Regions from separate parts of the Aeromicrobium sp. REDSEA-S32_B7 genome, predicted to be linked through region 1. Evidence: predicted binding sites of a transcription regulator. Region 1 holds the regulator's gene; each other region holds the start of a gene.
The links. The regulator HrcA, encoded in region 1, represses chaperone genes, less so after heat shock. The targets are predictions, from matches to a motif close to TTGGCACTCGNNNNNNNCGAGTGCCAA.
Positions count from the first base shown of each region.

Region 2: the regulator HrcA is predicted to act here: its motif matches at 1,420-1,446, upstream of groL (chaperonin GroEL).
Region 3: the regulator HrcA is predicted to act here: its motif matches at 1,382-1,408, upstream of groES (co-chaperone GroES).

Region 1 covers NZ_LUNF01000105.1:963-4,235, reverse strand. The annotation lists gene A6Q79_RS07625 (DUF3097 domain-containing protein) at 1-482, opposite strand, end outside; gene A6Q79_RS07620 (hypothetical protein) at 475-906, opposite strand; gene hrcA (heat-inducible transcriptional repressor HrcA) at 1,060-2,097, shown strand; gene dnaJ (molecular chaperone DnaJ) at 2,114-3,273, shown strand, end outside.
Region 2 covers NZ_LUNF01000082.1:4,961-8,233, reverse strand. The annotation lists gene A6Q79_RS06250 (hypothetical protein) at 1-1,061, shown strand, start outside; gene A6Q79_RS06245 (hypothetical protein) at 1,097-1,366, shown strand; gene groL (chaperonin GroEL) at 1,568-3,199, shown strand.
Region 3 covers NZ_LUNF01000017.1:1,495-4,767, reverse strand. The annotation lists gene groL (chaperonin GroEL) at 1-800, opposite strand, end outside; gene groES (co-chaperone GroES) at 971-1,264, opposite strand; gene A6Q79_RS00625 (class I SAM-dependent methyltransferase) at 1,501-2,670, shown strand; gene A6Q79_RS00620 (5-oxoprolinase subunit PxpA) at 2,844-3,273, shown strand, end outside.

The sequences.
Region 1 (3,273 bases):
TCGTCGACCACGCCCACCAGGTCGTCGACGCCGTGCAGCATCTCCACGGCGACGCCCTCGACACGCAGGTCGTCGCCCCAGACCTTCTCGACCAGCTCGGCGTCGTGCTTGCCCTCCACGAGGATCCGGCTCGGCAGGGCCACGCGCGCCCGCTGCCCGGCCACCGCACGCGATCCCGACGCCGTGCGGGCGGGCTGCCGCGGGGCGGCGCCGGACGGGGCGACCAGCACCACCGGCCTGCCCTCGAGCAGGAAGCCCGGTCCGAGGGGGAAGACCTTGATCTTGAGGCGCCGGTCCTCCAGGGCCACGGTGCCGAGGTCGCGCTCGACACGCACCACCTCGCCGCACCAGCCCGTCGTGACCTCCTCGACGACCATCCCGAGCTCGGCGGGCACCTCGGTCGAGCGCCCGCGCGGGGGCGCCTTCCAGTCGCCGGCGAGCACGTCGTCGCCGTAGCGACCCCACCCTCGGGTCTCAGCCATGGAGCACGCCCAGCAAGGTCTGGTGGAACGCCTCGAGGTCGTCGCGGCCGATCTCGCCGCTGCTCGTGAGGATCCGCGTGGACGAGCGGGTCAGCCCGACGGCGAGGTCGACGGCCTGCGCCCAGCTGGGCTGCGCGGTGCTCGGCACGACGTCGAGGGGCGGGACGAGGTCGCCGAGGGCCACGGTGTCGCCGTCGGGGACGACGAGCACCAGCTCGCCGCCGACGGGGCCGTGCCCCAGGTGCACCACCTCGACGAAGAGGTCGCCGAGGTCGGCGGCCCACACCGAGCTCAGCGTGCCGCCGCGCGACTCGTGCAGGAGGAACGTGCCGTCGGAGAGCGTCACCCGGCGCGGCCGGTACGTCAGGGTGCGCGAGCGACCCGCGACCGAGACGACCTCACCCTCGCTCCCGATTGCTCCCACGGCGCTAGACTGGCACTTGCGCCTGGTGAGTGCCAAAGCGCCACGCCGCGCCGACGGACCCCGTCTGCGCCGTGCGCGCCCGAGGCCGTCCGGCGTCGTCGCACCCGAGCCACGCACCGTCCAGCCGAGACCGTCCCAGAGGAGGAGAGCGCCGTGCCGGAGGACCGTCGTCTCCCGTCCGAGGACCGTCGCCTGGAGGTCCTGCGCGCCATCGTCGAGGACTACGTCGAGACCCAGGAGCCGGTCGGCTCCCGCGCCCTCGTCGAGCGTCACCAGCTCGGCGTCTCGCCGGCCACCATCCGCAACGACATGGCCGTGCTGGAGGAGGAGGGCCTCATCGCCCAGCCCCACACGAGCGCGGGTCGCGTGCCCACCGACAAGGGGTACCGGCTGTTCGTCGACCGGCTCTCGCAGGTCAAGGCGCTCACGTCGCCCGAGCGTCGCGCGATCGAGACGTTCCTGGGCGGCGCCGTCGACGTCGACGACGTCGTGCAGCGCAGCGTCAAGGTGCTCGCCCAGCTCACCAACCAGGTCGCGATCGTGCAGTACCCGTCGCTGACCCGCTCCACGGTGCGTCACGTCGAGGTCGTGGCGCTCGAGGGCGCCCGCGTGCTCGTGGTCGTCATCACCAGCAGCGGTCGCGTCGAGCAGCGCATCGTCGAGCTCGAGGCCACGCCGGGCGACGGTCTGCTGTCCGACGTCCGCTCGCGCATCATGACGGCGGCGGTGGGCCAGCGCCTGCCCGAGGCGTCGCTGCGCCTCGCCGACGTGATCGGCACGTTCGCGCCCGCCGACCGCCCCCTCGTGACCTCCGTGGTCACGACGCTCACCCACGTGTTCTCCGACGAGCGCAGCGACGAGCGCGTCGCCGTCGGCGGCACCGCGAACCTCGCGCGCTTCGGTCGCGACTTCGACACCTCCATCCGCCCCGTGCTGGAGGCGCTGGAGGAGCAGGTCGTGCTGCTGAAGCTGCTCGGCGAGGCCACCACCGACCCCACCGTGCGCATCGGTCTGGAGACCGGGACCGAGGGACTGCCCGGCACGGCGGTCGTCTCGTCGGCGTACGGCACCTCCGAGCAGGCGCTGGCGATGCTCGGCACGCTCGGACCCACCCGCATGGACTACCCCGGAACCATGGCCGCCGTCGGCGCGGTCGCCCGCTACGTCGGGCGACAGCTCGCGGACGGCTGAACAGGACGAAGGACGTATGGCACAGGACTACTACGCGCTGCTCGGCGTCTCCCGGTCGGCGACGCCCGAGGAGATGAAGAAGGCGTACCGCAAGCTGGCGCGCCAGCTGCACCCCGACGTGAACGACGCCCCCGACGCCGCCGACCGCTTCAAGGAGGTCACCACCGCGTACGAGGTGCTGTCGGACCCCCAGAAGCGTGCCGTGTACGACCGCGGCGGCAACCCGCTCGGCGGCGGGGGCGGCGCGGGCGGCTTCGGCGGAGGCGCCGGGTTCAGCTTCGACGACATCATGGACGCCTTCTTCGGCGGTGGTGGCAGCAGCAGCCGTGGTCCGCGCTCGCGCGTGCAGCGGGGGCAGGACGCGCTGCTGCGTCTGCAGGTCGACCTCGCCGAGGCTGCGTTCGGCGTCACGCGCGAGATCAAGGTCGACACCGCCGTGGTCTGCGAGCGCTGCTCGGGCAGCGGCGCCGAGGACGACTCGGCGACGGTCACCTGCGGCACGTGCCACGGCCACGGCGAGGTGCAGCAGGTCCAGCGCACGCCGCTCGGCAGCGTCCGCACGGCCCGCCCGTGCCCGACCTGCCACGGGTTCGGCACCGTCATCCAGGACCCCTGCCACGAGTGCCACGGCGACGGCCGCGTCCGCTCGCGCCGCTCGATCACGGTCTCGATCCCGGCCGGCGTCGACCAGGGCACCCGCATCCAGCTCGCCGGCGAGGGGGAGGTCGGCCCGGGCGGGGGTCCGGCGGGCGACCTCTACATCGAGGTCGAGGTGGCTCGCCACCCCGTCTTCACCCGCAAGGGCGACCAGCTGCGCTGCCAGGTGACGCTGCCCATGACGGCCGCTGCGCTCGGCACGCACGTCGACCTGCCGACCCTCGAGGCCGACCTGGCCGACGAGGACGGCCCGGAGGTCGTCGGGCTCGAGGTGCCGGCCGGCATCCAGTCGGGCGAGACGCTCACGCTGCGCGGCCAGGGCGTGCCGCGCCTGCGGGGACCGGGTCGCGGCGACCTCGTCGTCGAGATCGTCGTGCAGACCCCGGACGAGCTCGACGACGCGCAGCGCGACCTGCTGAAGCAGCTGGCCGCCCTGCGCGACGAGGAGCGTCCCGAGGCGCAGCTCGGCAGCACCCACCGCGGCAGCGTCTTCGGCCGCATCAAGGACGCCTTCCGCTG
Region 2 (3,273 bases), on a different contig from region 1:
CGGTCGTGGGTCTGCTGCTGGCCGCGTGGTTCCTGGGCGCGCTCTTCCTGGGACCCGACGACGCGTCGAACCCGGGCATCGGGGCGTTCTACGTCCTCGTGTGGGTGGGGCTGGTGCCGCTCGCGCTGCTGGCGGGGCACGTGTGGAAGGACCTGTCGCCGTGGCGCTCGGTCCAGTGGCTGGTGGGTCGGCTCACGGGTCGTCCCGACGGGTTCGTGGTCTACCGCCCGGCGTGGGGCTACTGGCCTGCGGCGGCCGGGCTGTTCGCGTTCGTGTGGCTCGAGCTCGCCTCTCCCGACGCCGGCTCCGTCGACGCGGTGCGCACGTGGGTGGCGGTCTACGTCGTCGTGACGGTGGCGGGTGGCGTCGTGTTCGGGCCGCGCTGGTTCGACCGTGCCGACCCGTTCGACGTGTACAGCGCCGTGGTGGCGCGGCTCGCGCCGCTGGTGCGCGACCGGCGCTTCGCGCCGCACAACCCGCTGCGCTCGCTCCCGCTGCTGCCCGTGGCGCCCGGGATCGTCGCGGCGGTGTCGGTGCTCCTCGGGTCGACGGCGTTCGACAGCTTCTCCGCGTCGCAGGCCTGGCAGTCGGCGGCGCACTCCACGCTCACCACGTCGCTCGTGCTGCTGCTGTTCTGCGTGGTGGTGGCGGTGGCGTTCGTGGCCGCCTCGGTGGCTACGGGAGGGGTGACGTCGGCCCAGCGCCGAGCGCTGCCGGGGCTGATGGCGCACTCGCTGGTGCCGATCGTCGTCGGCTACGTCTTCGCGCACTACCTGACCTACCTCGTCGAGCGCGGTCAGGGCGTGGTGATCGGCCTGCTGCAGCTGCTCGGCACGGGCGACGGGCTCACGGTGTCGTACGTCCTGTCCGAGCACCCCGACCTCCTCGCGGTCTACAAGGTCGGATTCGTCGTCGCCGGGCACGTGGTGGCGGTGGTCGCGGCGCACGACAAGGCCCTCGAGGTGCTGCCGCGCGCGCACCGCCTCACCGGCCAGCTCGCGATGCTCGTGCTCATGGTCGGCTACACCTTCACGGGCATCTACCTGCTGCTCTCGGTCTGAGCCCGTCCTCGGGCCGCCGCTCGTAGACTGGTGCGATGGGAACGGGTGCCGCAGCGGTCGGGGAGCTGTCGGCGCACCCCGTGGCGGTCCTCGCCATCCCGGCGTTCGTCCCCGTGGTGGGCATCGTCCTGACCGTCCTCTGGATCGCCCGCCAGGACCGCCGGGCCGCGGCGCAGGAGGCCGACCCCGACCCCCGCCCCGACCCGTCGGCCGCGCCGCCCCTGCTCGACGTCGACGCGTCGCCGTCGCCCCGCCGCCCTTGGCGCGACCGCCTCCCCCGCCTCGTCATCGGCGACGACGACTAGCGTCGCGACGTCGCCGCAACTGGCACTCTCCCCACCCGATTGCCAGTCCTGGGTTAGCACTCCTATAGTGAGAGTGCTAGACATCCGACCGGCCCGGTGAGGGTCGGGACGGCGGCGGGAAGGGATCGTCGCGCGTCCTGGCTCGTCCGTCGCGGGCACCGACCGGTCACACCCGAACCACGTCGAACCGGAGAGTTCCACATGGCCAAGTCCATTGCGTTCAACGAGGAGGCCCGCCGCGGCCTCGAGCGCGGCATGAACCAGCTTGCCGACGCCGTCAAGGTGACGCTCGGCCCCAAGGGCCGCAACGTCGTGCTGGAGAAGAAGTGGGGCGCCCCCACGATCACCAACGACGGTGTGTCCATCGCCAAGGAGATCGAGCTCGAGGACCCCTACGAGAAGATCGGCGCCGAGCTCGTCAAGGAGGTCGCCAAGAAGACCGACGACGTCGCCGGCGACGGCACCACGACGGCCACCGTCCTGGCCCAGGCGCTCGTGCGCGAGGGTCTGCGCAACGTGGCCGCCGGCGCCAACCCGATGGGCCTGAAGAAGGGCATCGAGACCGCCGTCGAGGCCATCAGCAGCCAGCTGCTCGGCATGGCCAAGGACGTCGAGACCAAGGAGCAGATCGCCTCCACCGCGTCCATCTCGGCCGCCGACACCACGGTCGGCGAGATCATCGCCGAGGCCATGGACAAGGTCGGCAAGGAGGGCGTCATCACGGTCGAGGAGTCGAACACGTTCGGCCTCGACCTCGAGCTCACCGAGGGCATGCGCTTCGACAAGGGTCACCTGTCGGGCTACTTCGTCACCGACCCCGAGCGCATGGAGACGGTCCTCGAGGACCCCTACATCCTCATCGTCAACAGCAAGATCAGCTCGGTCAAGGACTTCGTCCCGGTGCTCGAGAAGGTCATGCAGTCGGGCAAGCCGCTCGCGATCATCGCCGAGGACGTCGAGGGCGAGGCGCTGGCCACCCTGATCGTCAACAAGATGCGCGGCACCTTCAAGTCGGTCGCCATCAAGGCCCCCGGCTTCGGTGACCGCCGCAAGGCCATGCTGGCCGACATCGCCATCCTCACCGGCGGCGAGGTCATCAGCGAGGAGGTCGGCCTCAAGCTCGAGAACGCCGACATCTCGCTGCTCGGCACCGCGCGCAAGGTCGTCACGACCAAGGACGAGACGACCATCGTCGAGGGCGGCGGCTCGCAGGACCAGATCGCCGGCCGGGTCAACCAGATCCGTGCGGAGATCGAGAACAGCGACTCCGACTACGACCGCGAGAAGCTGCAGGAGCGCCTCGCCAAGCTGGCCGGCGGCGTGGCCGTCATCAAGGTCGGCGCGGCCACCGAGGTCGAGCTCAAGGAGCGCAAGCACCGCATCGAGGACGCCGTGCGCAACGCGAAGGCGGCCGTCGAGGAGGGCATCGTCGCCGGTGGTGGCGTGGCGCTCGTCCAGGCCACCGCGGCCGTGTTCGAGAAGCTGCAGCTCGAGGGTGACGAGGCTACCGGTGCGAACATCGTGCGCACCGCTGCGTCGGCCCCGCTGAAGCAGATCGCCGTCAACGCCGGCCTCGAGGGCGGCGTCGTGGCGGAGAAGGTCGCCGGTTTCGAGCCGGGCCACGGCCTCAACGCCGCCACGGGCGAGTACGTCGACCTCATCGGCGAGGGCATCATCGACCCCGCTAAGGTCACGCGCTCCGCGCTGCAGAACGCCGCCTCGATCGCGGCGCTGTTCCTCACGACGGAGGCCGTCGTCGCCGACAAGCCGGAGCCCGCTCCGGCCGGTGGTGGCGCCCCCGACATGGGCGACATGGGCGGCATGGGCTTCTGAGCCCTGCGCCTCGCCGCTGACGACGAGGGCCCCGACCGGTTCGCCGGTCGGGGCCCTCTCGCGTCTCGTGCCGC
Region 3 (3,273 bases), on a different contig from region 1:
CGGATCTTGTTGACGACCAGGGTCGAGAGCGCCTCGCCCTCGACGTCCTCGGCGATGATGAACAGGCTCTTGTTGGCCGCGATGACCTTCTCCAGCAGCGGGAGCAGCTCGGCGACCGAGCTGATCTTGCCCTGGTTGACGAGCACGTAGGGGTCGTCGAGGACGGACTCCATGCGCTCGGTGTCGGTGACCATGTAGGGCGACAGGTAGCCCTTGTCGAACTGCATGCCCTCGGTGAAGTCGAGCTGCGTGCCGAGGGAGTTGGACTCCTCGACGGTGATGACGCCGTCCTTGCCGACCTTGTCGAACGCCTCGGCGATGAGCTCGCCGATGTGCGCGTCGCGCGAGGAGACGGTGGCGACGTCGGTCATGTCCTTGATGTCGTCGACGTCGCGGGCGACCTCGTGCAGGCGCTCGGAGACGGCCTTGACGGCGGCCTCGATGCCCTTCTTGAGGCCGACCGGGTTGGCGCCGGCGGCGACGGCGCGCAGGCCCTCGTGGACCATCGCCTGGGCGAGCACGGTGGCCGTGGTGGTGCCGTCACCGGCGACGTCGTTCGTCTTGGTGGCGACCTCCTTGGCGAGCTGGGCGCCGAGGTTCTCGAACGGGTCGTCGAGCTCGACCTCACGGGCGACGGTGACGCCGTCGTTCGTGATGGTGGGGGCGCCCCACTTCTTGTCGAGCACGACGTAGCGGCCCTTGGGGCCGAGGGTGACCTTGACGGTGTTCGCGAGGGCGTCGACGCCGCGCTCGAGCGCGCGGCGTGCGTCCTCGTCGAACTCGAGGATCTTGGGCATGATGATGCCTTCCTACGAAACGACTGAATGGTGGTGTCCGGCGGGAGCCGGAGGTGGCGCGTCAGCACGGTCCTGACGCGCATGGGGCCCGACCGGCAAGGCGCGTGAGCGACGGCGACCCGTTCTTGGTCGTCGAGCGAGCAGCAACGCCGCCGGTCGGGAGCCCAGGTGCGTCAGGAGACGACGGCGAGGACGTCGCGGGCGGAGAGGATGAGGAACTCCTCGCCCGAGTACTTGACCTCGGTTCCCCCGTACTTGCTGAAGATGACCTTGTCGCCGACGTTGACGTCGAGCGGGACGCGGTTGCCGGAGTCGTCGATGCGGCCGGGGCCGACCGCGACGACCTCGCCCTCCTGGGGCTTCTCCTTGGCGGTGTCCGGGATGACGAGCCCGGAGGCGGTGGTCTGCTCGGCCTCGACGGCCTTGATGACGAGACGATCCTCGAGCGGCTTGATGGTGACCGACACTGGTCGACCTCCCCTTCAACGATGTGGTGAGTGACGGATGTACGTGATGGGTGTGCACGCCGTCGCGGGGGCCGTGCACGGGTTGGCAGTCTCAGGGTTCGAGTGCCAGTTCAGAATCTAGCACTCACCCCTCTCGAGTGCTAAGGGGTGTTCGCGGGCGGCGGACACGCGTCGTCGAGCCCGGCGGGGGTGCCGGGCCGTGGGCGGCGGGATGCCCCGCCTGCCACGATGGCGTCGTGGACCTGGTGACGTTCGAGCGGCTGCAGACCGACGAGGGTCGGGCGCTGGTGGCGGAGGTGCACGAGGGCGCGGGCCGGGAGTCCGATCTCGCGCTCGGCACGCGGCTGCGCAAGGTGCACGACGTGGAGCTGGTGGCGGCGGCGGTGACGCAGAACCACCTGCGGGGGCTGGCGCGGGCCAAGCTGGGCGACGACGCGGCCGCCATGTTCTTCACGCACGACGCGCTGCAGCAGGCGACGCGTGGCACGGTCGCGACGCTGCGCGCCGAGCGTCTGGCTGCGTCGGGGGCGTCCGCGGTGCTCGACCTCGGCTGCGGCATCGGGTCCGACCTCGTCGCGTTCGCGCGGGCCGGGCTGCGGGTGCGCGGTGTCGACCGCGACCCGGTGCGTGCTGCGATCGCCTCGGCGAACCTGCGTGCGCTCGGGCTCGAGGGTGAGGTGGTGTGCGCCGACGCGGCCGACGTCGTGCCGACCGCGTCGGAGGTGGTGTTCCTCGACCCCGCCCGTCGCGACGACCGTGGGCGGGTGTTCGACCCGGAGGCGATGAGTCCGCCGTGGTCGGTGGTCGAGGAGCACCTGTCGGGGCGCGCCGTGGTGAAGACGCTGCCGGGGATCCCGCACGCGCTCGTCCCCGACGGCGTGGAGGCGGAGTGGGTCAGCGACGGGGGCGACCTCGTCGAGGCGTGCCTGTGGGGTGCGGGGCTCGACCTGACCGACCGCGCGCCGCGGCGGGCGTCGGCACTGCCCGGCCCGCACGAGCTGACCGGCGACGGCGCGCCCGGTGACGTCGGCGAGCTCGGCGGCTGGCTCCACGAGCCCGACGACGCGGTGATCCGCTCCGGCCTGGTGGGGGCGCTGGCCGAGGAGCTCGACGGGCAGCTGGTCGACCCGCGGATCGCGTGGGTGACGACCGACGTCGAGGTGCGGCACCCGCTGGCCCGATCGTTCCGCGTCGTGGCGGAGCTGCCGTTCCGCGAGAAGCAGCTGAAGGCCGCCTTGGTCGCGCGCGACGTCGGCACCCTGACCGTGAAGAAGCGCGGCGTCGACGTCGTGCCCGAGGTGCTCGTGCGCCGCCTGCGCCTGAAGGGCTCGCAGCGCGCCACGGTCGTGCTGACGCGCGTGGACGACAAGGCCGTCGCCCTCCTCGTCGACCCCCTCCCCCGCTGACCGTCGTCGCGCAGGGCCCGCGCGGACCCCGCAGCACAGGACCGTTTGCGTGGGGCCCCACGTAAACCGGCTCGCCCCACCGCAAACATGCGCCTGATCCGCACGTTTGCGTGGGGCCCCACGCAACCGTGCTCACGGCGTGGGGGTGGGGCGGGCGGGCCTAGGGTGGGGGCGTGCGCATCGACCTGAACGCCGACGTCGCCGAGTCGCCGGACGACCTCGCCCTCCTCGACGTGGTCACGAGCGCGAACGTCTGCTGCGGGGCCTACGCGGGGGGCGAGGAGCTCATGCTCGACGCGTGCGAGCGTGCCGTCGAGCGGGGGGTCGTCGTGGGCGCACAGGTCGGCTACCCCGACCGCGAGGGGTTCGGCCGACGACCGCAGGAGCCGACCGACGACGAGCTCGTCGCGACCCTGCGCGAGCAGCTCGACCTGCTCGCCGAGGTCGCCGACGCCGTGGGCGCGCGCGTGGCCTACGTCAAGCCGCACGGCGCGCTCTACAACACCGTCGTGCACGACGAGCAGCAGGCGGCGGCGGTCGTCGAGGCGGTGGCGCCGTACGGCCTCCCGTTGCTCGGCCTGCCGGGCGCCGCGAGTCTCCGCC